Regions from separate parts of the Bradyrhizobium genosp. P genome, predicted to be linked through region 1. Evidence: predicted binding sites of a transcription regulator. Region 1 holds the regulator's gene; each other region holds the start of a gene.
What was found. The regulator PhoB, encoded in region 1, activates phosphate uptake and scavenging genes when phosphate is short. The targets are predictions, from matches to a motif close to TGTCATNNANCTGTCAT.

Region 1 (7,217 bases):
ATGCCGGACTCGGTCATCAAGCTGATCGAGAAGACCTGGAACTCCGACATCAAGAGCTAAGCCTTACACTTCGAACCAAGCCTGTGCCGCCTTAAGGGGCGGCACAGGTCGCGACCAGCCCGGCTCCGACATCACCACAATAACAGCGGATCCCGGGTCCCGCGCCTGACAAGGCGCAACCGGAATGGCGCCGGCGAAAACGCCAGTGAAGATCGCTTCGGGGCGTAGCGGTTTGCGTAGCTTTCAAATAGTAAAGAGGGAATTGGCGTGGCAGACATGGCTGTTCAGGGCGATGTGATGGAAGCCGCCGGACCTTACGATCGCGCCAAGGCCCTCAGCGCCTTCAAGTTCGGTGATGCCACCTTCTATTGGATCACCCGCATCTCCGCGATTTCCGTTCTGCTGATCCTCGGCGGCATCATCGTGTCGCTGATCATCGGCGCATGGCCGGCGATGAAGGAATACGGCTTCGCCTTCCTGTGGACGCAGCGCTGGGCGCCCTCGGCCGATCCGCCGGTGCTCGGCGCGCTCGGCCCGATCTACGGTACCATGCTGACCTCGATCATCGCGATGATGATCGCGATCCCGGTCGGGCTCGGCATCGCCATCTTCCTGACCGAACTCTGCCCGCAAATGCTGCGCCGTCCGATCGGCATCGCGATCGAACTGCTCGCCGGCATCCCCTCGATCATTTACGGCATGTGGGGCTTCTTCGTGCTGGGCCCGTTCCTGGCCAACACGTTCCAGCCGTTCATCATCAGGATCTTCGAAGGCGTGCCGGTGCTCGGCGCGGTATTCGGCGGCCCGCCGTCCTATCTCAGCCTGTTCAACGCCGCGCTGATCCTCGCCATCATGGTGTTGCCGTTCATCACCGCGATCTCGGTCGACGTGTTCAAGACCGTGCCGCCGGTGCTGAAGGAGGCCGCCTATGGTATGGGCTGCACCACCTGGGAAGTGGTCCGCAGCGTCGTGATCCCCTACACGCGGGTCGGCGTGATCGGCGGCGTCATGCTGGCGCTTGGCCGCGCGCTCGGCGAGACCATGGCGGTGACCTTCATTATCGGCAACTCGTTCCGCATCTCGTCCTCGATCTTCGCGCCGGGCACTACTATCTCGGCGGCGATCGCCTCCGAATTCGCCGAGAGCGACGGGCTGCACCAGTCCGCCCTGATCCTGCTCGGCCTGCTGCTGTTCGTGCTGACCTTCTTCGTGCTCGCCGGAGCGCGGCTGATGCTGATGCGGCTTGAAAAGAAGGCGGGGAAGTGACGCCATGAACCCGATCTACAAATCCCGCCGCCGCACCGACGTCATCATCCGGCTGCTGTGTGTCGGTGCCGCGGCGTTCGGCGTCACCTGGCTGGCGCTGATCCTGGCGACGCTGCTCTACAACGGCCTTGCCGGGCTGAGCGTGCAGCTCTTCACCCAGAACACGCCGCCGCCCGGCTCGAACGAAGGCGGCCTTCTCAACGCGATCGTCGGCTCGGTCATCATGACCGTGATCGGGGTCGGCGTCGGCGCGCCGCTCGGCCTGTTCGCCGGCACCTATCTCGCCGAATACGGCAGGCATGACCGGCTCACCTCGGTGATCCGGTTCATCAACGACATCCTGCTCAGCGCGCCCTCGATCATCATCGGCCTGTTCATCTATGGTGCCGTCGTGGTGCCGATGCGCGGCTTCTCGGCGATCGCGGGCTGTCTGGCGCTCGCGGTCATCGTGATCCCGGTCGTGCTGCGCACCACCGAGGACATGCTGCTGCTGGTGCCCAATCCGCTGCGCGAAGCGGCCTCCGCGCTTGGCCTGCCACGCTCGCTGGTGATCAAGCGGATCGCTTATCGCGCCGCCCGGTCGGGTTTGATCACCGGCGTGCTGCTGGCGACCGCCCGCGTCGCCGGCGAGACCGCGCCGCTGTTGTTCACCGCGCTGTCGAACCAGTTCTTCAGCCTGGATCTGACCAAGACGATGGCCAACCTGCCGGTGACCATCAACAACTTCGTGCAGAGCCCCTATGCCTACTGGAAAGAGTTGGCCTGGAGCGGCGCTTTGCTCATCACCTTCACCGTGCTCGCCCTCAACATCGGCGCGCGCATCCTTGGTGCCGAAAGGGCCGCAAAATGACCGAGCTCTCCGTTTCGACGACTACCCCGAGCCACGTTGCTCCGCATGCGCCGCTGCCGGATGCGCCCCCGAAGGTTACGGTACGCAACCTCAACTTCTATTACGGCGAGCACCATGCGCTGAAGAACATCAACCTGACGCTCGGCACCAACCGCGTCACCGCGTTCATCGGCCCGTCCGGCTGCGGCAAGTCGACTTTGCTGCGCATCTTCAACCGGATGTATGATCTCTATCCGGGCCAGCGCGCCGTCGGCCAGCTGATGCTGGACCAGACCAACATCCTCGATCCCAAGCTCGACCTCAATCTGTTGCGCGCGCGGGTCGGCATGGTGTTCCAGAAGCCGACGCCGTTCCCGATGACGATCTACGAGAACATCGCCTTCGGCATCCGCCTCTACGAGAAGATCTCGAAGTCCGAAATGGACGACCGCGTCGAGAAGGCGCTGCGCGGTGGCGCGCTGTGGAACGAGGTCAAGGACAAGCTGAACGCGTCGGGGCTCTCGCTCTCCGGCGGCCAGCAGCAGCGGCTGTGCATCGCGCGGACGGTTGCGGTGCGGCCCGAGGTGATCCTGTTCGACGAGCCGTGCTCGGCGCTCGATCCGATTTCGACCGCCAAGGTCGAGGAGCTGATCCAGGAGCTGTCCGAGGACTACACCATCGCGATCGTCACCCACAACATGCAGCAGGCGGCCCGCGTCTCCGACAAGACCGCCTTCATGTATCTCGGCGAACTGATCGAGTTCGACGACACCAACAAGATTTTCACCTCGCCCAGCGATCGACGCACGCAGGACTACATCACCGGCCGGTTCGGCTGAGGAGATAGACGATGGCTTCTGAACATACCGCCAAGGCATTCGACAGCGACCTGCAGGAACTGACACGCCTGGTCGCCGAGATGGGTGGCTTGGTCGAGCGCATGATCACCGAGTCGGTCGATGCGCTGATCCGCCGCGACGTAGCGCTCGGCAAGCGCGTCGTCGCTGCCGACATCGAGATCGACAGCTTGCAGCGCGTCATCGAGGAGCGCGCGGTTCTGACCATCGCACGCCGCCAGCCGATGGCGATCGATCTGCGCGAGATCGTCGGCGCGATGCGGGTGGCCACCGACCTCGAGCGGATCGGCGACCTCGCCAAGAACATGGGCAAGCGCGTCGCGGCGCTGGAGAGCGATTTCCAGCCGCTCAAGCTGATCCGCGGCCTCGAGCACATGACCGACCTCGTGCTGTCGCAGGTCAAGTCGGTGCTCGACGCCTATGCCGCCCACGATCTGCCGGCGGCGATGAACGTCTGGAAGGGCGACGAGGAGGTCGACGCGATCTGCACCTCGCTGTTCCGCGAACTGCTCACCTACATGATGGAAGATCCGCGCAACATCTCGTTCTGCATCCATCTGATGTTCTGCGCCAAGAACATCGAGCGGATCGGCGACCACGCCACGAATATCGCCGAAACCGTGTTCTACATGATCGAGGGCCAGCAGATCATGGACAAGCGTCCAAAGGGTGACATGACCAATTTCGCTACCACGGTTCCGGGCACCTAATCACCATCTGGCGAAGTGGGCACCGGCTTTCCGGCAAGAACGTGCTCATCAAGGAGATGATCGTTTCGGTTCGCGTCAGGACAACGGATCAGGACAGAGAGAACACAAACCGATGAGCGCACGCATTCTGGTGGTCGAAGACGAAGAAGCGCTGACGACGTTGTTGCGCTACAACCTCGACGCGGAAGGCTACGATGTCGAGACGGTCGGACGCGGCGATGACGCCGATACCCGGCTGAAGGAGCGCATTCCCGATCTTGTGGTGCTTGACTGGATGCTGCCGGGCCTCTCCGGCATCGAGCTGTGCCGCCGCCTGCGCGCGCGTCCCGAGACCAAGCAGCTCCCTATCATCATGCTGACCGCGCGCGGAGAAGAAAGTGAACGGGTGCGCGGCCTCGCCACCGGCGCCGACGACTACATCGTCAAGCCGTTCTCGGTGCCGGAACTGCTGGCGCGGGTGAAAGGCCTGTTGCGCCGGGCGAGCCCGGAGCGGCTTGCGACCGTGCTGACCTATGGTGACATCGAGCTCGACCGCGAGAAGCGCCGCGTGGCGCGCTCGGGCCGTCCGATCGATCTCGGCCCGACCGAGTATCGGCTGCTCGAGTTCTTCCTCGAGCATCCCGGCCGCGTGTTCAGCCGCGAGCAATTGCTCGACAGCGTCTGGGGCCGCGACATCTATATCGACGAACGCACCGTCGACGTGCATATCGGCCGCCTGCGCAAGCTGCTCAATCCCGGCCGCGAGCAGGATCCGATCCGCACCGTGCGCGGTGCCGGCTACGCACTCGACGATCGTTTTGCAAAGGCCGAGCCGCAGCCGTAAGGCTGCGCGAACAGCAACACACCGTCGTCTGGGCCTAGTGAGGCAGCCACCGGCGGCAGGGTTCCCTCCCCCCTTGCGGGGGAGGGTTAGGGAGAGGGGTGCCGCTTGCTCCGCTGCCGATTGATCGCGAACCGTGACAGCGAGTGTCTCGCCGGTTCGATTGATCAAGCTTCGCTACATGTCTTGCATTGGAGTTCGGGGCCTACCCCTCTCCCCAACCCTGCCCCGCAAGGGGGCGAGGGAGCCTGACCCGCGTGCTCACCTCACATCGTCGAACGTGAGACCCCGCGAGATGGCGCTGACGAAAATCGCAGCACTTCGAATTCTGCCTTACCGCGTCGGCTTTGCTGCCGGCCGCCGGCGATCGTTGGCGGGCTGGTAGGCGATGCGCGAATGATGCGCGCAATAGGGCAGGCCGCCGAGCGCCTTGCCGCCGCAGAAGAAGAAATCCGGGCTTGAGGGATCGCCGACCGGCCAGTGACAGGTCGCCTCGTTCAGCTCGAGCAGCGACAGCCGCTGGCTCATCGGAACGACGTTGTCGTAGGCGATCGGATCCGGCTCCATCTCGACCTCGAAGGCGTGGGCCAGCGCAGTATTGCCGCGCGACACTGGCCGCGCCACCCGCATCATATGCTGCGCGGGGCGTGCCTTGCGCTGTCGCGGCGCGGCGGTGGAGGGGGCCTTGGCGCGGCCCGACAGGCCGAGCCGGTGCACTTTGCCGATCACGGCGTTCCGCGTCACATTGCCAAGTTCCGCCGCGATCTGGCTGGCCGACAGGCCGGATTCCCAGAGCTTCTTCAGCTGCTCGACGCGATCGTCGGACCAGGTCAATACAGTCATCGCATTTTTCCCTTCGCCTAGCACCGGCCAGTCCTTGGAGCGGTGCTGCGAGCCAAAGCTCGAAAAACTCCTGCGGTCAGAATCCCTTAGCCCTCGCCGAGCGCGCCTATGCGCCCGAACGTCTACGCAGAACCAAGTCTACTTAAGGGGTCCAGTACTGCCGCACGAGATGTCGTACCCGACAGCCCAAACGCTACAATATGGCGTGACTCCGGCGCAAGAGTCCGCGGTAGCGCGTCCACATGTTCCCACACTTATGCATTGCAATGAGTCTTTTCCACCGCACCGGAATGCCCCGGATTGCGTTCGTTTCGCATTGCCGGCAGGCCGCTTCGTGACGATTGACAGTTACTGCCTGCAGCATAGAATGCCTCCACGTGCCGCCCGAAAAGGCGGCACGTTTTGTTTTCCGAAGCCGGCTGTTGCTGCGCTGGCGTCAAGGCGCGCGGCAATCGTCGGCCTCAAACCCGTCAGTGATGGCCATGACAAACCCCGCCGCGTCGCATCTGCTTCCCGTCTTCGCCAGGGCCGATCTCGCCTTCGAGCGCGGTGAGGGCGCCTGGCTGATATCAACCAACGGCGAGCGCTATCTCGACTTCACCTCGGGTGTCGCGGTGAACGCGCTCGGGCACGCGCATCCGCATCTGGTCCAGGCGTTGCAGGAGCAGGCGACGAAGCTCTGGCACATGTCGAACCTGTTCAAGAGCCCGGATGGCGAGGTGCTCGCCGCGCGGCTCTGCGAGCAGAGCTTCGCCGACTTCGTGTTCTTCTGTAATTCGGGCGCGGAGGCGATGGAGGGCGTGATCAAGCTGGTCCGCCACTATCACTTCTCCAAGGGACATCCCGAGCGCTACCGCATCATCACCTTTGAAGGCGCCTTCCATGGCCGCACGCTGGCGACGCTCGCTGCCACCGGCACGGCCAAATATCTCGAAGGCTTTGGCCCGCCGATGGACGGCTTCGACCAGGTGCCGCATGGCGACATCGAAGCCGTGAAGAAGGCGATCGGACCGGACACGGCCGGCATCCTGATCGAGCCGGTGCAGGGCGAGGGCGGCGTGCGCTCCGCGCCGCATGCCTTCTTCAAGGCGTTGCGCCAGCTCTGCGACGAGCACGGCCTGCTGCTCGCATTCGACGAGGTGCAGACCGGCATGGGCCGCACCGGCGATCTGTTTGCCTACAAGCGCGTCGGCGTCACGCCCGACGTCATGTCGCTCGCCAAGGCGCTCGGCGGCGGCTTCCCGATCGGCGCGGTGCTGGCGAGCGCGAAGGCTGCGGCCGGCATGGCGCCCGGCTCCCACGGCTCGACCTTCGGCGGCAATCCGCTGGCGGTGGCGGCGGCCAATGCCGTGCTCGACGTCATGCTCAAACCCGGCTTCTTCGATCACGTGCAAAGGATGTCGCTGCTGCTCAAGCAGAAGCTCGCCTCCGTCGTCGACCGCTATCCCAGCGTGCTCTCGGACGTGCGCGGCGAGGGCCTCCTGATCGGCGTCAAGGCCGTGGTGCCCTCGGGCGAGCTCGTCGCCGCGCTGCGCGACCAGAAACTGCTGACCGTCGGCGCCGGCGACAATGTCGTGCGGTTCCTGGCGCCGCTGATCGTCACCGAGGCCGAGCTCGACCAGGCGGTCGGAAGCCTCGAGCGCGCCTGCGCTGCGCTACAGGCGGCCCAGCCGAGCAAGGCGGCCGGGTGATGAGCAAGTCGGTCCGCCACTTCCTCGATATCAACGAACTGCCGCTTGCCGAGCTGCGCAACATGCTCTCGGCCGGCGCCGCCATGAAGGCGGAGCGCAAGGCGCACGAAAAGGCCAAGCAGCCGCTCGAAGGCAAGACGCTGGCGATGATCTTCGAGCGCCCGTCGACCCGCACCCGGGTGTCGTTCGACGTCGGCATGC
Region 2 (7,217 bases), 3.0 Mb from region 1:
TGTGCTTCGGCGGCAGCAGCGAGCCGTTCTGCTTTGCCGCCTGCATCGCAGCGCCAAACGCGGTGTAGGCCGCGTTCGATTTCGGCGCGGTGGCGAGATAAATCACGGCCTGCGCGATCGCCAGTTCGCCCTCCGGCGAACCGAGGAAGTCATAGGCATCCTTGGCAGCGTTGCAGATCGCCAGCGCCTGCGGATCGGCCAGCCCGATGTCCTCCACCGCCATGCGCACCACACGCCGCGCCAGGAACAGCGGATCCTCGCCGGCATCGAACATGCGGGCGAGATAGTACAGCGCGGCGTCGGGATCGGAACCGCGCACCGACTTATGCAGTGCCGAGATCAGGTTGTAATGACCGTCCGCCGACTTGTCGTAGATCGGCGCGCGGCGTTGCAGGATGTCCTGCAACTGCACGGCGTTGAAGACTTCGTCCTTGCGCGCGGCACGCCAGACCTCTTCGGCCAAGGTCAGCGACGCGCGGCCGTCGCCATCGGCCATCCGCACCAGCACGGCGCGTGCTTCCGCATCGAGCGGCAGCGCCCTGCCCTCGATCTTCTCGGCATTGGCGAACAGCTTCTCGATCGCGGCTGAATCGAGCGAGTGAAACACCAGCACCCGGGCGCGCGACAATAGCGCCGCGTTGAGCTCGAAGGACGGATTTTCGGTGGTGGCGCCGACCAGCACCACCGTGCCGTCCTCCATCACAGGCAGGAAAGAATCCTGCTGCGCGCGGTTGAAGCGATGCACCTCGTCGACAAACAGCAGCGTGCCCTTGCCGGTCTCGCGGCGGGCGCGCGCGGCGTCGAACACCTTCTTGAGGTCGGCAACGCCAGAGAACACCGCCGAAATCTGTTCGAAATGCAGCTCGGTCGCGTCGGCCAGCAGCCGCGCCACCGTGGTCTTGCCGGTGCCCGGAGGTCCCCAGAACACCAGTGAGCCTAGCGTGCGGGTCTCCAGCATCCGGGTCAGCGCGCCGTCAGGGCCGAGGATGTGATCCTGGCCGACGACATCGGCGAGCGAACGCGGGCGCAGCCGGTCCGGCAGCGGGTGCGGCGCGTCCTGGTCCATTCCCGCCGCGGCAAACAGGTTGTTGGCGTCGCGCGGTTTCTTGGGGCTCACTTGGGGCTCATCCGCCGAGCGTCACGTTGATCTGCTGGCCGCCGCGCACCAGGGTGATCCGCCAGACCCGCGTCCCGGTCTTCGATACCTTGTCGAGATCGCTGGTCCGTTCGATCTTCTGGTTGTTGACCGCAAGGATGATGTCGCCCTTCTGGAAGCCGACACTGGCCGCCGAGCCGTCATCGGCAAGATCAGTCACCACGACCCCCTCGGCGCCGGCGTCGAGGTGCAGCTCATCGGCAAGCGCCGGCGAGATGTTGGCGACCTTGGCGCCCTGGAACGGCGATCGCGCGGTCAGCACGATCTCATCGCGATCAGTATCGGGCGCGGTCTCCAGCGCCACCGTGAGCTTCACGTCCTTGCCGCCGCGCTGCACGTCGATCTGGGCGGTGCCACCGAGCGGACGGGTCGCGAAGCGGTAGTCGAACGCGTTGGGATCGTCGATTGGCGTGCCATCGATCGCGACAATCAGGTCGGAGAGCTTCAGTCCGGCCTTGGCCGCCGGGCTGTGCGGCGCGACATTGGCGACCAGCGCGCCGCTCGGCAGCTTCAGCCCCAGCGTCTCGGCGATCTCGGGCGTCACCGCCTGGAGGCGCGCGCCGAGCCATGGCCGCTTCACCGCCTTGCCGCCGCTCTTGGCGGAGGCGACCACGACACGCACCATGTTGGCCGGGATCGCAAAGCCGATGCCCTGCGAGCCGCCGGAGCGCGAGAAGATCGCGGTGTTGATGCCGGCGAGCCGGCCGGTCATGTCGACCAGCGCGCCGCCGGAATTGCCGGGATTGATCGCGGCGTCGGTCTGGATGAAGAACTGATAATCGGTGATGCCGACCTGGGTGCGCGCCAGTGCCGAGATGATGCCGTGGGTGACGGTCTGGCCGACACCGAACGGATTGCCGATCGCGAGCACGACGTCGCCGACCTGCAGCCCGTCGGAATTGGCGAAGTCGAGGGTTGCGAACTTCTCCTTGTTGGTGTCCTTCAGCCGGAGCACCGCAAGGTCGGTGCGGCTGTCCTTCAGCACGATCTCGGCCTCGTATTCGCGCTTGTCGGCGAGCGAGACCTTGACCTGGTCGGCACCCTCGATCACGTGATTGTTGGTCACCACCAGGCCGGACGGATCGACCATGACGCCGGAGCCGAGCGAACGCTGCATCTGCTCCGGCTGCTGGCCCGGGACGCCGAAGAAGCGGCGGAAGATCGGGTCGTCCAGCAGCGGATTGCGGTTCTGGACGGTCTTGGCGGCGTAGACATTGACCACCGCCGGCTGAACCCGCTGCACGATCGGCGCATAGGACAGTTGCAACTCCGCCTGCGAGGCCGGCACGCGGCGGTCCTGCGCCTGGGCCTGGCAAAGGCTTCCTGCGACTGCCAGCGTGCAGAGCACAGGAATTGCGGCAAAGCGGATCAATCGGGGCATTCTCACCTCTCGTAGGAAACGCCGAAATATAGGACCGTTCGCGGGGCAATTGAAGGGTATCCGCGCGAATAAGGACGCCCCGATCACGCCAGTGCAAAACCCGCCGCCGGTGCTTTGAAGCCCGCCTCCGGACTTTTATGATGCTTATCATCTCACTTCGCCGCTCCGCTTGTTGCCGGGTTGCAACAGGGGAAGGGTGATCCTCCGGAGGGCTATCGCTGTCGTGCATCAGTCACGATAGACTTCTACGATTCGAGTGGCAGTGAGTGGGGACTTCAAGCAATACAGGGGTGCGCAAATGGGTGCGAAAAAACTGGGTGCAATTGCCATCGGAATCGCAGGTGCGCTCGCTGCCTCGCCGGCACATTCGGAAGGCAGTGATGCGGAGATCGCGCTGTTGAAGCAGCAGCTTCACATGCTCGAACAAAAGCTCGACAAGCTGCAGAAGCAGAGCGATACGAATGCCGCGACCGCGGCGTCTGCAAACGCGCACGCAAGGGCCGCCGATGCCAAGGCGTCGAGCGTCGCAAACCACGCGGCCCTTCCGGTCAAGGGTCCGGTCGTGGCTTCCGGTGTCGTGGTGTCGATGCCGAACAACCGGCCGACGATCTGCACGGCGGACGACCAGAACTGCATCGCAATCACGGGGCGGATTCACTTCGATGTCGGTGGTTACAATTATCGTCCCGACACGGCGGCGACGTCGCCGCAAAAGCTCGACAGCGGCGAAAATCTGCGCCGTGCGCGCATCGGCATCGTCGGCAAATTCCTCGGCGACTGGAATTTTGCGCTGATCTACGACTTCGGCGGCTCGTCCGACGGCTTCGGCGGCACGGCGCCGGGATCACTGCCGGGCGGCGGCACCTCCGGCATCGAAAACGCCTATCTGAGCTACACCGGCTTCAGGCCGTTCGGCGGCAAGATGGCGATCGAAGGCGGCGTCATGGACCTGACCTGGACGATGGACGAATCCACCAGCTCCAACGACATCCTGTTCATGGAGCGCGCTTCGGCTGGCATCGTCGCACAAAACATCGCGGCCGGTGACTTCCGTTCGGCGGCCGGCACCCGCTGGTGGAACGATCAGCTTTGGCTCGGCGGCTACGTCACCGGACCGACCTCGGGTGCGATCCACTCCGCGTCCAGTGCCGCGCCGGCCGGGACGTCCGAGCAATATGGCGCGGTCGCCCGTATCGCCGGCAACCCGATCAGCGGCAGGGATTACTCGGTGCATATCGGCGCTGATGCGGAGTGGCTGATCCAGCCGCCGCGCAATCAGCTGACGCAGGCGCAAACGCTGACGCTCAGCGACCGGCCCGAGTTGCGCATCGACCCGACGACACTGATATCGACCGGCGCGATCGCCAACGTCTCGGGGGCACAGGTCTACGGCGTCGAAGCGGCGGCGACCTACGGCCCGCTCATCGCGCAGGGCGAGTACTACTGGTTCAACGTCGACCGCACGGCGAATACCGGGCTGCCACCGATTGGCGCGTCGAGCCTGAAGTTCGACGGCGGCTACGCGCAAGTCGGCTACGTGCTGACCGGCGAGACCCATGCCTACAATGCGGGGAACGCCGCCTATGGCGGGGTCAAGCCGGCGAATCCGTTCTCGCTCGCCGGCGGCGGCTGGGGTGCCTGGGAAATCGCCGGACGCTTCAGCCAGATGAACCTCAACGATCAGCTCGCGACGGCGGCTGGCGTCGCGGGTGGACGGCAGAATGTCTACACCCTCGCCCTGAACTGGTACGTCAACAACAACGTCCGCTTCATGCTGGATTACCTGCATGGCGACATCTCCAAGCAGGCTTCGGCGGTCTCGGCCCTCAATGCGGGCTCGAGATTCGACGCGATCGCGATGCGCACGCAGGTGGCCTGGTGACGACAAGGCCGGGAGCCGCATCCGCTCCCGGCCTCGCTTCACGATTGCATCGCGCGGCTCAGGCCGCGCGCTTCGGCTTCCGCACAACCTCCGGCGCCGGCGCGCAGGATAGACCTTCCTGGTGGTTCTCGCCCCAGGCTTTCAGGATGTCGATCACCGGGCGCAGGCTCTCGCCGAGCTCGGACAGGGTGTATTCGACCCGCGGCGGCACCTCGGCATAGACCTTGCGGATCACAAGCTTGTCGTCCTCAAGCGCGCGCAGCTGCTTGGTCAGCATGCGCTGGGTGATGCCGGGCATCCGCCGCCGCAGCTCGCCGAAGCGCTGGGTGCCAGCCTGCAGATGAAACAAAATCACGCCCTTCCATTTGCCGTCGATCAGGTCGAGCGCCGCCTCGACCGCGCACCCCGGACGACGCGCAAAATTCTGCCGCTTCATCGATATTTTCCCAATAGTATCAAAATGGGGACTAGTTCCCCAAACGTACAGTACTTGCCAAATTGAGGCCAGCGAGCAAGTTAGATGGCAGGCAATCGCCGCCACCATGGAGACAAGGCATGAAGGCCGTCGGATACCAAAAAGCGCTGCCGATCGAGGCAGCGGAGTCGCTTGTTGATTTCGAGATCGCCAAACCCGAGCCGAAGGGCCGCGACGTCAGGGTTGCCGTGAAGGCCATCTCGGCCAACCCGGTCGACTACAAGGTCCGCAAGCGCGCCACGCCGCCGGAGGGCGAATACAAGATCCTCGGCTTCGATGCGGCCGGCGTGGTCGACGCTGTCGGTCCCGACGTCAACCTGTTCAAGCCGGGCGACGAGGTGTTCTATGCCGGCTCGATCCAGCGCCAGGGCACCAATTCGGAGTTTCATCTGGTCGATGAGCGCATCGTCGGGAAGAAACCGGCATCGCTGTCGTTTGCCCAGGCCGCCGCACTTCCGCTGACCTCGATCACCGCCTGGGAGTTGCTGTTCGACCGGCTCGGCGCCGTGCCCGGCAAGAGCCTCGACCCGCGCACGCTCCTGATCACCGGCGGCGCCGGCGGTGTCGGCTCGATCCTGATCCAGCTCGCGCGCCGCCTCACAGGCCTCACCGTGGTTGCAACCGCGACGCGGCCGGACTCACAGAAATGGTGCCTCGATCTCGGCGCCCACGCCGTGATCGATCATTCGAAGCCGATGAAGGAGCAGATCGACAGACTGAAGCTGCCGCCGGTCGGTCTCGTCGCCAGCCTCACCTACACCGACCAGCACTACAAGGCGATCGCCGACTTCATCGCACCGCAGGGCAAGTTCGGCCTGATCGATGATCCGCCGGAATTCAACGTCGCCGTATTCAAGGGCAAGGCGGTCTCGGTGCACTGGGAATCGATGTTCACGCGCTCGTCGTTCCAGACGCCGGACATGATCGCGCAGAACCATCTGCTCAACGACGTCGCCGACCTCATCGACAAGGGCGTGCTGCGCACCACCCTCGACCAGACCTTCGGCACCATCAACGCCGCCAATCTCAAGCGCGCGCATGCGCTGCTGGAGTCAGGCAAGTCGCGCGGCAAGATCGTGCTGGAGGGCTGGTAGCCCTCGATGCGTAGGGTAGGCAAAGGCGCGAAGCGCCGTACCCACCGTCAAGAGCAGCGCAAGGCGCGTTGGGCACGCGGAGCCTGTCGGCGCGCATTCGCGCGACCCGTTGGCTTTGCCCACCCGACGGCTTTACGCGTGGGGCGGCACGCCCTCGACGAAAATCAGCCGGCGGTCCAAGGCGGTTCGCCGATGCTTCAGCGCCTCGGCATATTCCGGCGACGCGTACCACTCGCGCAGGCGTGCCATCGACGGAAATTCGACGATGATGATGTTCTTCGGCGGCGGTCCGCCTTCGGCCACGTCAGCGGCGCCGCCGCGCACGAGATAATGCCCGCCATATTGCGCGATGGTCCTGGCGGCCAGGGTGCGGTAGGCCTCGAAGCCCGCCGCGTCCCGCACCTCCACTTCGGAAATCACATAGGCCGACATGGGGGTACCTCATGCAATCGTGTTGACGATGCCACCTTCGGCGCGCAGCGCGGCGCCGTTGGTCGCTGAGGCCTCCTTCGAGCAGACATAGACCACGAGGTTGGCAATCTCCTCGGTGCTGGCGAAGCGCTGCAGCAGCGAACTCGGCCGATGCTGTTTGACGAAGTTGGTCGCCGCCTCCTCCACCGACTGGCCGTTCTGCCTGGCGAGATCCTTGACGAAAGTCTCCACGCCCTCCGACATCGTTGGGCCCGGCAGTACCGAATTCACGGTCACCGCGGTGCCGCGGGTCAATTGCGCGAGCCCGCGTGCGATCGCAAGCTGCGCGGTCTTGGTCATGCCGTAGTGGATCATCTCGGTCGGGATGTTGAGGCCGGACTCCGAGGAGATGAAGACGATACGGCCCCAATTGCGCTTCAGCATGCCCTGCATGTAGCTGCGCGACAGCCGCACGCCCGACATCACGTTGACCTCGAAAAACCGGCTCCAGTCCTCGTCGGGAATCTCGAAGAAATCCTTTGGCTCGAAGATGCCGGCATTGTTGACGAGGATGTCGACCTCCGGCAGTGCCGCGACGAGTGCCTTGCAGCCGGCGGCGGTGGAGACGTCAGCGGCAATGCCGCGCACCTTGCTGCCAGGCACCGCCTTTGCGATTACCGCAACAGCCGCATCGACCTTGGCCTGACTGCGGCCGTTGATCACGACCTCCGCCCCGGTCGCAGCCAGTCCCTTTGCAATGGCGTTGCCGATGCCCGCAGTCGAGCCCGTGACGAGCGCGGTCTTTCCGGAAAGGTCGA
Region 3 (7,217 bases), 3.5 Mb from region 1:
CTCAGGCTTGACGAAGGGGTCGTCCGCACCGTTCATGATGAGGATTTTCGCCTTGACGGCTCCCGGTGCCGGCGCGGGGGTATTGAGACCGAGCGAAGCATGGAAGCCCGCCACCGCGGCGAGATCGGCGCCGGCGCGCGCCATGTTCAGCACGACCGCGCCGCCGAAGCAGTAACCGACGGCGCCGATCCGCTTGGGATCGACCGAGGCTTGCTTGGCGAGCTGGTCCCGCGCGGCGTTGAAGCGCTGCTCCATCACCGACGGGGTCTTCATGACCGACGACGAGAGCGCGCCGGCGTCCTTCGGGTTGTCGGCGGTCTTGGCGTCGCCGTACATGTCGGCGATGAGGACTGTGTAACCCTGCTGCGCGAAGTTCCGCGCCTCGTCATGGATGTGCTTGGTGATGCCCCACCATTCATGCACCATCACGATCCCGGGCTGCTTGGCTGCGGTCGCGTCGTCGTAGACGACGAAGCCCTTCATCGTGGCCTCGCCGTCCGAATAGGTGACCGGCTCTTCCCGGACCGCAGCGTTTGCGCTCGTGACCATTGCGATGGCGCAAAGGGCTCCCAGTAGATTCGTTCGCATCGCTGACCTCCCGCGGGTTTGGCGCAATGATATTGGCATACCAGGGATTCCTGCGCCAGACCGTAACAGCGTTGATGGTGGACCTTGTAGTCTCCCTCAGGGGACTTGACTGCGACGGCGGAGGCCGGCGGTGGATAACGGGTTCCGGTTTCAGCGAAGCGCATGAGCTTTTCTCAGCGTCTTCTCGCGTGGACTCCGAGCTTGTCCAGACCTGCTGGATACCGGTGAAGAACAGATAGCGGCGTCACCACGGCAGCGTTCCGAGTTTTGCGTGCGTGAACGTGCCCGTTGGGCCATCCGGGCCGAGCAAGGCGACGCGTACCGCCTCGCGGGCGCCGTCCTCGACGGTCTCCGTGCCCGCATAACCGTTGAGATTTGTCCTGGTGAATCCCGGGGAAACGGCGTTGACCTTGATTCCTTCCGCTTCCAGCTCGATTGCCATCGCGAGCGTGATGGCGTTGAGCGCCGTCTTCGAGGCAGGATAGACCGGCCCGAAGATCGGGCGATGGGAGTTGGCCGGGTCGGCGTTCATCGCCAGCGAGCCGGCGCCGCTCGATACGTTGACGATACGGGCGCCCGGCGCCGCGCGCAGCAGCGGCAGCATCGCCTGGTAGACGGCGAGCACGCCGAACACGTTGGTCTCCCACACCGCGCGCATCTCATCGAGCGATACGTTGCTCGGCCGGGTGGTCGCGGCGTACTCGGCGACGGACTGGGCCGGCCGCTTGCTCGTGTTGGAGATCGCCGCGTTCTGGATCAGCACGTCGAGACGGCCAAGCTCGCTGCGGACGCGCTGCGCCGCGGCCGTGATCGAGGCCGGATCCGTGACGTCGAGTTGCAGCGCGTGAGCGTCCGGCCCGACCTCCGTCGCCGCGGCCACGCCGCGTTCGAAATTGCGCGACCCGACCAGCACGATGAAGCCGTGCGCGACGAGGTCCTTTGCAATCTGAAGACCGATTCCCTGATTGGCCCCGGTGACGAGGGCGACCTGCTTGTCTTGCATGTTGATCTCCGTTCGAGAGGTTTATTCCGTGCTTACGCTGACGCTGCCTCGGCCCAGATCACGGCGTCGGCCCCGGCGGGGATGCGCATGGGGCTCGCTGGATCGTTCACCGCGCGCCACACCGCGCGCATCGTGGCGACGACCTTCCAGTTGCGGTCGAGGAAGTAGCTGCTGGTTTCGAGGCCGAACCCGGACGAGCATCCGGTAATCAGGACGGTTTTCATGGGGACTCTTGCGGGTGGTTTGTGATGACCGGAACGTAGATTGCCCGGGCAGGACTTTCTACAATAGGAAGTCTAGTTTTCGTTTGCAGGAGTCCGGAAGTGATCGATCCGCTTCCAGAGGTCGTTACGCTGCTGCAACCGGGCGCCGCGTTCTCGAAAGTCGTCAGCGGCGCCGGTCCATGGCGTGTTCGCCGCCCGGATGCCGGCGAGCCCTTCTATGGTGTCATCCTCGAGGGATCCTGCCGCCTTGGAATCGAGGGACACGAGCCGGTCAACCTCGTGGCGGGCGACTTCGTCCTGAGTTGGCGCGATCGCGGCGATGCGTCGAGCGCGCACTCATCAGGATTGACTCCTGGGTAAGGTCTCGCGTTATGCAACCGATGCGAGAAATGAGCGCACGCGATTTTCACACTTATTCATCGACAGCATAAAATCGACACAGACCTGTTACCGGCGGCGGCTAACGTGCCGCACGTCAACGTCATAAATCTGTAAAAGCAGGGGCACTCCGGTGAAGGGCAAATTTCTTTCGACGGTCGGATTCTGTGTGATTGCTGCCGCGCTCGCGTGCAGCGCTGTCGCCCAGGGCGACCGAGAGCGGGATCATTCTGATCCGCATAACTTCCACACGGATACACCGATCAAGCATCTCGTGGTCATCTTCAACGAGAACCGCTCGTTCGATCATTATTTTGCAACGTATCCGAAGGCGGCCAACCCGACCGGCTCGATTCCCTTCGTTGCGAAGCCGAATACGCCGAGGGTGAACAATCTCGCTAACGCCAACCTGTTGACGAACAATCCGAACCTCAACCCCGCCAACGGCACCGGCGCGACCAATCCGTTCCGTCTCGACCGCACCCAGGCCAACACCAAGTCGCAGAACCACGCCTACACGCCCGAGCAGCAGGCCTATGACAACGGCAAGGCCGATTTGTTTCCGGAATTCACCGGCCGCGGCACGGCCGGCGGCGTCGGCGCCTTCGGCACCAACGGCCAGGTGATGGGCTATTTCGACGGCAACACCGTCACCGCGTTTTGGAATTACGCCCAGAACTTCGCCATGAACGACAACACCTACACCGGCACCTACGGTCCCTCGACGCCGGGCGCGCTCGAGGTGGTCGCGGGCCAGACCAACGGCGCGGTGAACATCGTCGGCGGTTCGTCGTCGATATCAGACGGCCAGGGCGGGCTGACGCTGATCGGTGATACCGACCCCGCCTACGACCAGTGCTCGAGCGCGACCAGCACCGTGCTGATGACCAGCAAGAATATCGGCGACCTGCTCAATGCCGAGCAAATCAGCTGGGGCAGCTTCATGGGTGGCTTCGACCTGACGCTTACGAACACCAACGGCACGACCAAGTGCGCCCGCAGCACCTTCACGAGCATAGTGGGCGCCGCCACCGCGGACTACATCCCGCACCACGCCTGGTTCCAGTATTACAAGACGACGGCCAACCCGACCCATGCGCGGCCGAGCTCGCCAGCCGCGATCGGCCACACCTATGTCGATGGCAGCAAGGCCCTCGATCCGGCCAACCACGCCTACGATCTCGAGGATTTCTACGCCGCGGTCAAAGCAGGCAATTTCCCGGCCGTCTCCTACATCAAGATGCCGGCCTATCAGGACGGCCATGCCGGCTATTCCGACCCGCTCGACGAGCAGGTGGGCAATGTCGAACTGATCAACTTCCTCCAGAAGCAGCCGGAATGGCATGACACCGCCGTCATCATCGCCTACGACGACTCCGATGGCTGGTACGACCACGCCTACGCCGTGCCAACCAGCGCCTCCTATGATCCGACCGCCGATCAGGTCAACGGTCCGGGCCTGTGCGGCCTCGGTGCCGCCAAGCAGCCGCAGCCGAAGGGCCTCATTGGCAAGCCGGTGAACGGCCGCTGCGGTCCGGGCACGCGCATTCCGTTCATCGTGATCTCGCCCTTTGCGAAGCGGAATTTCGTCAGCCATACGCGTCTGACGCAGGCGTCCGTGGTGCGCTTCATCGAGGACAACTGGCTGCACGGCCAGCGCCTCGGCGGCGGATCGTTCGACGAGAGCGCCGAATCGATCATGGATCTGTTCGACTTCGATCACGATCACTCCCGCGACGATCAGGCGAGCAGGCTGTTCCTCGATCCGACGGCCGGCACGGTTATTGTCAGCCCGCCGGATGAGCACCACCACTAGAGCGTTTTCGAGCGAAGTGGATACCGGTTCGCGTGAAGAAAACGCGTCAAAAAAAGAATCCAGAGCCCCGTTCCGATCTTATCGGAACGGGAAACGCTCTGGGATTACCGGACGCGAAATGATCCGCCGCACTTTGTGGCTCCTCGGCGCCGGCCTGCTCTGCATGGCCGGCGTCGTCGCGGCAGCAGAGACCCAACAAGGTCCGGATGCGAAGCAACTGGCGGGCATGAATCCGAGCCCGGTCCACCTGATGCGCCCAGCGGTCGCGCCGCTCTCTTCGATGGCGCAACTCGGCAAACTGATCTTCTACGACGCGTCGCTGTCTGCGACGGGCGCGCTGTCCTGTGCGTCCTGTCACAGCCCGGATCACGCCTATGGCCCGCCCAATGACGCACCGGTGATGCTCGGCGGCGCCACGCTGATGCGGCAGGGCGCGCGTGCCGTTCCGTCGCTGACCTATCTCGAGCGGCAACCGAATTTCAGCATCGGACCGGAGAAGGACGAGGACGACAATGTCGTCGACCTCGCGCAGATGGCCGCGCTCGGCCAGCAGACGGTGCGCGCGAAGAAGATCGCGACGGCCACCGCTGCGGCTGCGGTCAACATCGTGCCGCAGGGCGGCCTGTTCTGGGACGGCCGCGCCGACACGCTGCAGGACCAGGCGCTGTTCCCGCTGCTCGACGCCAACGAGATGGATGGCGGCAGCCTCGAGGTGGTCGCCGACAAGCTGCAGCGCGCACCCTATGCGCTGCGCCTCGTCGAACTGTTCGGTGCCGGCATCTTCGAGAACAAGCGGTTGCTGGTCGCAGAGGCGATGTTCGCGGTCGCGCGCTATCAGGTGGAAGAGGCGAGCTTCCATCCCTATAGCAGCAAGTACGACTACTGGCTGGAGGGCAAGGCACGCTTGAGCGAGGCCGAGCTGCGCGGCCTGCAATTGTTCAACGACCCCGAGAAGGCCAATTGCGCCGGCTGTCACACCTCGGCGCCGACCCGCGACGGCCTGCCGCCGTTGTTCACCGACCATCAGTACGAGGCGCTCGGCGCGCCGCGCAACACCGCGCTCGCGGGCAATGGCGATCCCGGCTATTTCGATCTCGGGGTGTGCGGCCCGCAGCGCACCGACATATCACAGCAGACGCAATATTGCGGCATGTTCCTGACGCCGACCTTGCGCAACATCGCGACCCGACGCGCGTTCTTCCACAACGGCTTCTTCCATAGCCTCGAGCAGGTGCTCGACTTCTACAATTTTCGCGATACGAATCCGGAGAAGGTCTATCCGCGTCAAGCGGACGGAACGGTGCGGAAATACGACGACCTGCCGGCGAAGTATCACGCCAATATCGACGTCAGCGATCCACCTTTCGATCGCCATTTGGGCGATACGCCGGCGATGACGGCGCAGGATGAAGCCGACATCATCGCCTTCCTCAGGACGTTGACGGATGGTTACCAGCCGGAACCTTGAGACCGGCCCTGCGATGGTGTCTTCGGCAACTTCCTGCCACCGAGCCGGCGCCGGCGTGAGTTGGCAGCGGCCGCCCGGCGGCGCATAATGAGCGCATGAACGTCATTGAAGGCAACGGCGCCAGGATCCCCGCAATCGGGCTCGGCACATGGGAGTTGCGCGGTCGCACCTGTGCGCGGATCGTCGAGCAGGCGCTGCGGCTTGGCTATCGCCACATCGACACCGCCCAGATCTACGAGAACGAGCGCGAGGTCGGGGAGGGGCTGCGCGCCTCCGGCGTCAAGCGCGACGACGTCTTCGTCACCACCAAGGTCTGGACCAGCCATTTCATGCCGAAGGACCTCGAGCGATCGGCCAAGGAGAGCCTCGCGCGGCTGCGCCTGACCGAGGTCGACCTGCTGCTGCTGCACTGGCCCAATCCGCAGGTGCCGCTCGCCGAGACGCTCAGTGCGCTGGCGCGGGTCAAGCAGGCCGGGCTGGCGCGCCATATCGGCGTCTCGAACTTTACGGTGGCGTTGATCGAGGAAGCGGTGGCGGCCTGTCCGGAGCCGCTGGTCTGCGATCAGGTCGAGTACCATCCCTATCTCGATCAGGCCAAGGTGATGGACGCCTGCGCGCGCCACGGCATGGCGCTCGTCGCCTACAGCCCGATCGCTAAAGGGCGGATCAAGGGCGACCGCGCGCTGGCGCGGATCGGTGACCGCTATAGCAAGACCGCCGCGCAGGTCTGTTTGCGCTGGCTGGTGCAACAAAATGTTTCTGCGATCCCGCGGACCTCGAAGCTCGAGCGGCTGCAGGAAAACCTTGATATCTTCGATTTCGAGCTGTCTGAGGCGGATATGCACGAGATATCCGCGATGGGCAGCCCCAGCGGCCGGCTGACCGATTCCGGTTTTGCGCCGAAATGGGATTGAGGCAGGTTGGCCCCAACCGCTATGCTAGACGGCGGGGAGACATCACGATTTGATCGAGTGGGATGAAGTTCCGGCCAAACGCTGACATGATGGCGTCGGTGCTCGTGCACCTGTTGCTGCTTGCGCTGATTTTCCTGTATTCGGAAGTCCATCAGTTCGATCCTGTCGCGGCTGACACGATTCCGGTCGAGGTCGTGACGCAGCAGGAGGCCGCCGAGATCAAGCCCGATCCGACGCCGAGCCCGTCGCCGACGCCGGATTTTCAGTTGCCGTCGCTCGACAAGCCGACGGCCCCCGAATCCGCCGCTCAGACGCCAGCGCAGCAACCGTCACAGAAGCAGGCGCCGCAGCCGCAACAGCAGAGCCAGCAGAAGCAGGCGACGCCGCCACAACAGCAGCCTCAGCAGAAACAGGCGACGCCGCCGGCGCCGACGCCCAGTCCCGCCCCGCAGCAAGCGGCAAAGGCTGAGCCGCCTCCGGCGCCGCAGCAACCGGCGCAGCCGCCGCAGCCGGCCTACGCGACGCCGGAGCCTGACGTTTCCGTCAAATACGGTGTCATGCTCGGCCTGCCGCCCGATTTGTCGGCGCGGACGCCCGCCGCGGCGCCTGCCGGCAGCGCACCTGGTAAGGACAATTTCGACGCGCCGGCCAGCGAAACGGCCGATATCGGCACCGGCGTCGTCGTGGAGTTCCGCCGCCATCTGAAGACCTGCCTGAGGCTTCCGCCCAACCTGAACCCGGAAGACGACGTCAGGGTCAAGCTGCGGGTGCTCATGACACCGGACGGCAAGCTCGCATCGGCCCCGCAGCTGATCGAGGCGACCGC

Region 2: the regulator PhoB is predicted to act here: its motif matches at 2,757-2,773, upstream of ACP2YO_RS19395 (OprO/OprP family phosphate-selective porin).
Region 3: the regulator PhoB is predicted to act here: its motif matches at 2,295-2,311, upstream of ACP2YO_RS21635 (phospholipase C).

Annotation. Positions count from the first base shown of each region.
Region 1 covers NZ_CP188195.1:963,574-970,790, forward strand. Annotated here, with positions in the region: gene pstS (phosphate ABC transporter substrate-binding protein PstS) at 1-60, shown strand, start outside; gene pstC (phosphate ABC transporter permease subunit PstC) at 277-1,266, shown strand; gene pstA (phosphate ABC transporter permease PstA) at 1,271-2,116, shown strand; gene pstB (phosphate ABC transporter ATP-binding protein PstB) at 2,113-2,934, shown strand; gene phoU (phosphate signaling complex protein PhoU) at 2,946-3,662, shown strand; gene phoB (phosphate regulon transcriptional regulator PhoB) at 3,775-4,485, shown strand; gene ACP2YO_RS04715 (GcrA family cell cycle regulator) at 4,816-5,325, opposite strand; gene ACP2YO_RS04720 (aspartate aminotransferase family protein) at 5,808-7,016, shown strand; gene argF (ornithine carbamoyltransferase) at 7,016-7,217, shown strand, end outside.
Region 2 covers NZ_CP188195.1:3,989,519-3,996,735, reverse strand. Annotated here, with positions in the region: gene ACP2YO_RS19405 (replication-associated recombination protein A) at 1-1,066, opposite strand, end outside; gene ACP2YO_RS19400 (DegQ family serine endoprotease) at 1,125-2,537, opposite strand; gene ACP2YO_RS19395 (OprO/OprP family phosphate-selective porin) at 2,836-4,419, shown strand; gene ACP2YO_RS19390 (winged helix-turn-helix transcriptional regulator) at 4,478-4,855, opposite strand; gene ACP2YO_RS19385 (zinc-binding alcohol dehydrogenase family protein) at 4,975-5,988, shown strand; gene ACP2YO_RS19380 (DUF1330 domain-containing protein) at 6,121-6,420, opposite strand; gene ACP2YO_RS19375 (SDR family NAD(P)-dependent oxidoreductase) at 6,430-7,217, opposite strand, start outside.
Region 3 covers NZ_CP188195.1:4,488,375-4,495,591, forward strand. Annotated here, with positions in the region: gene ACP2YO_RS21615 (dienelactone hydrolase family protein) at 1-588, opposite strand, end outside; gene ACP2YO_RS21620 (SDR family NAD(P)-dependent oxidoreductase) at 833-1,591, opposite strand; partial or broken gene ACP2YO_RS21625 (short-chain dehydrogenase/reductase) at 1,717-1,815, opposite strand; gene ACP2YO_RS21630 (cupin domain-containing protein) at 1,915-2,175, shown strand; gene ACP2YO_RS21635 (phospholipase C) at 2,327-4,009, shown strand; gene ACP2YO_RS21640 (cytochrome-c peroxidase) at 4,128-5,477, shown strand; gene ACP2YO_RS21645 (aldo/keto reductase) at 5,573-6,391, shown strand; gene ACP2YO_RS21650 (hypothetical protein) at 6,454-7,217, shown strand, end outside.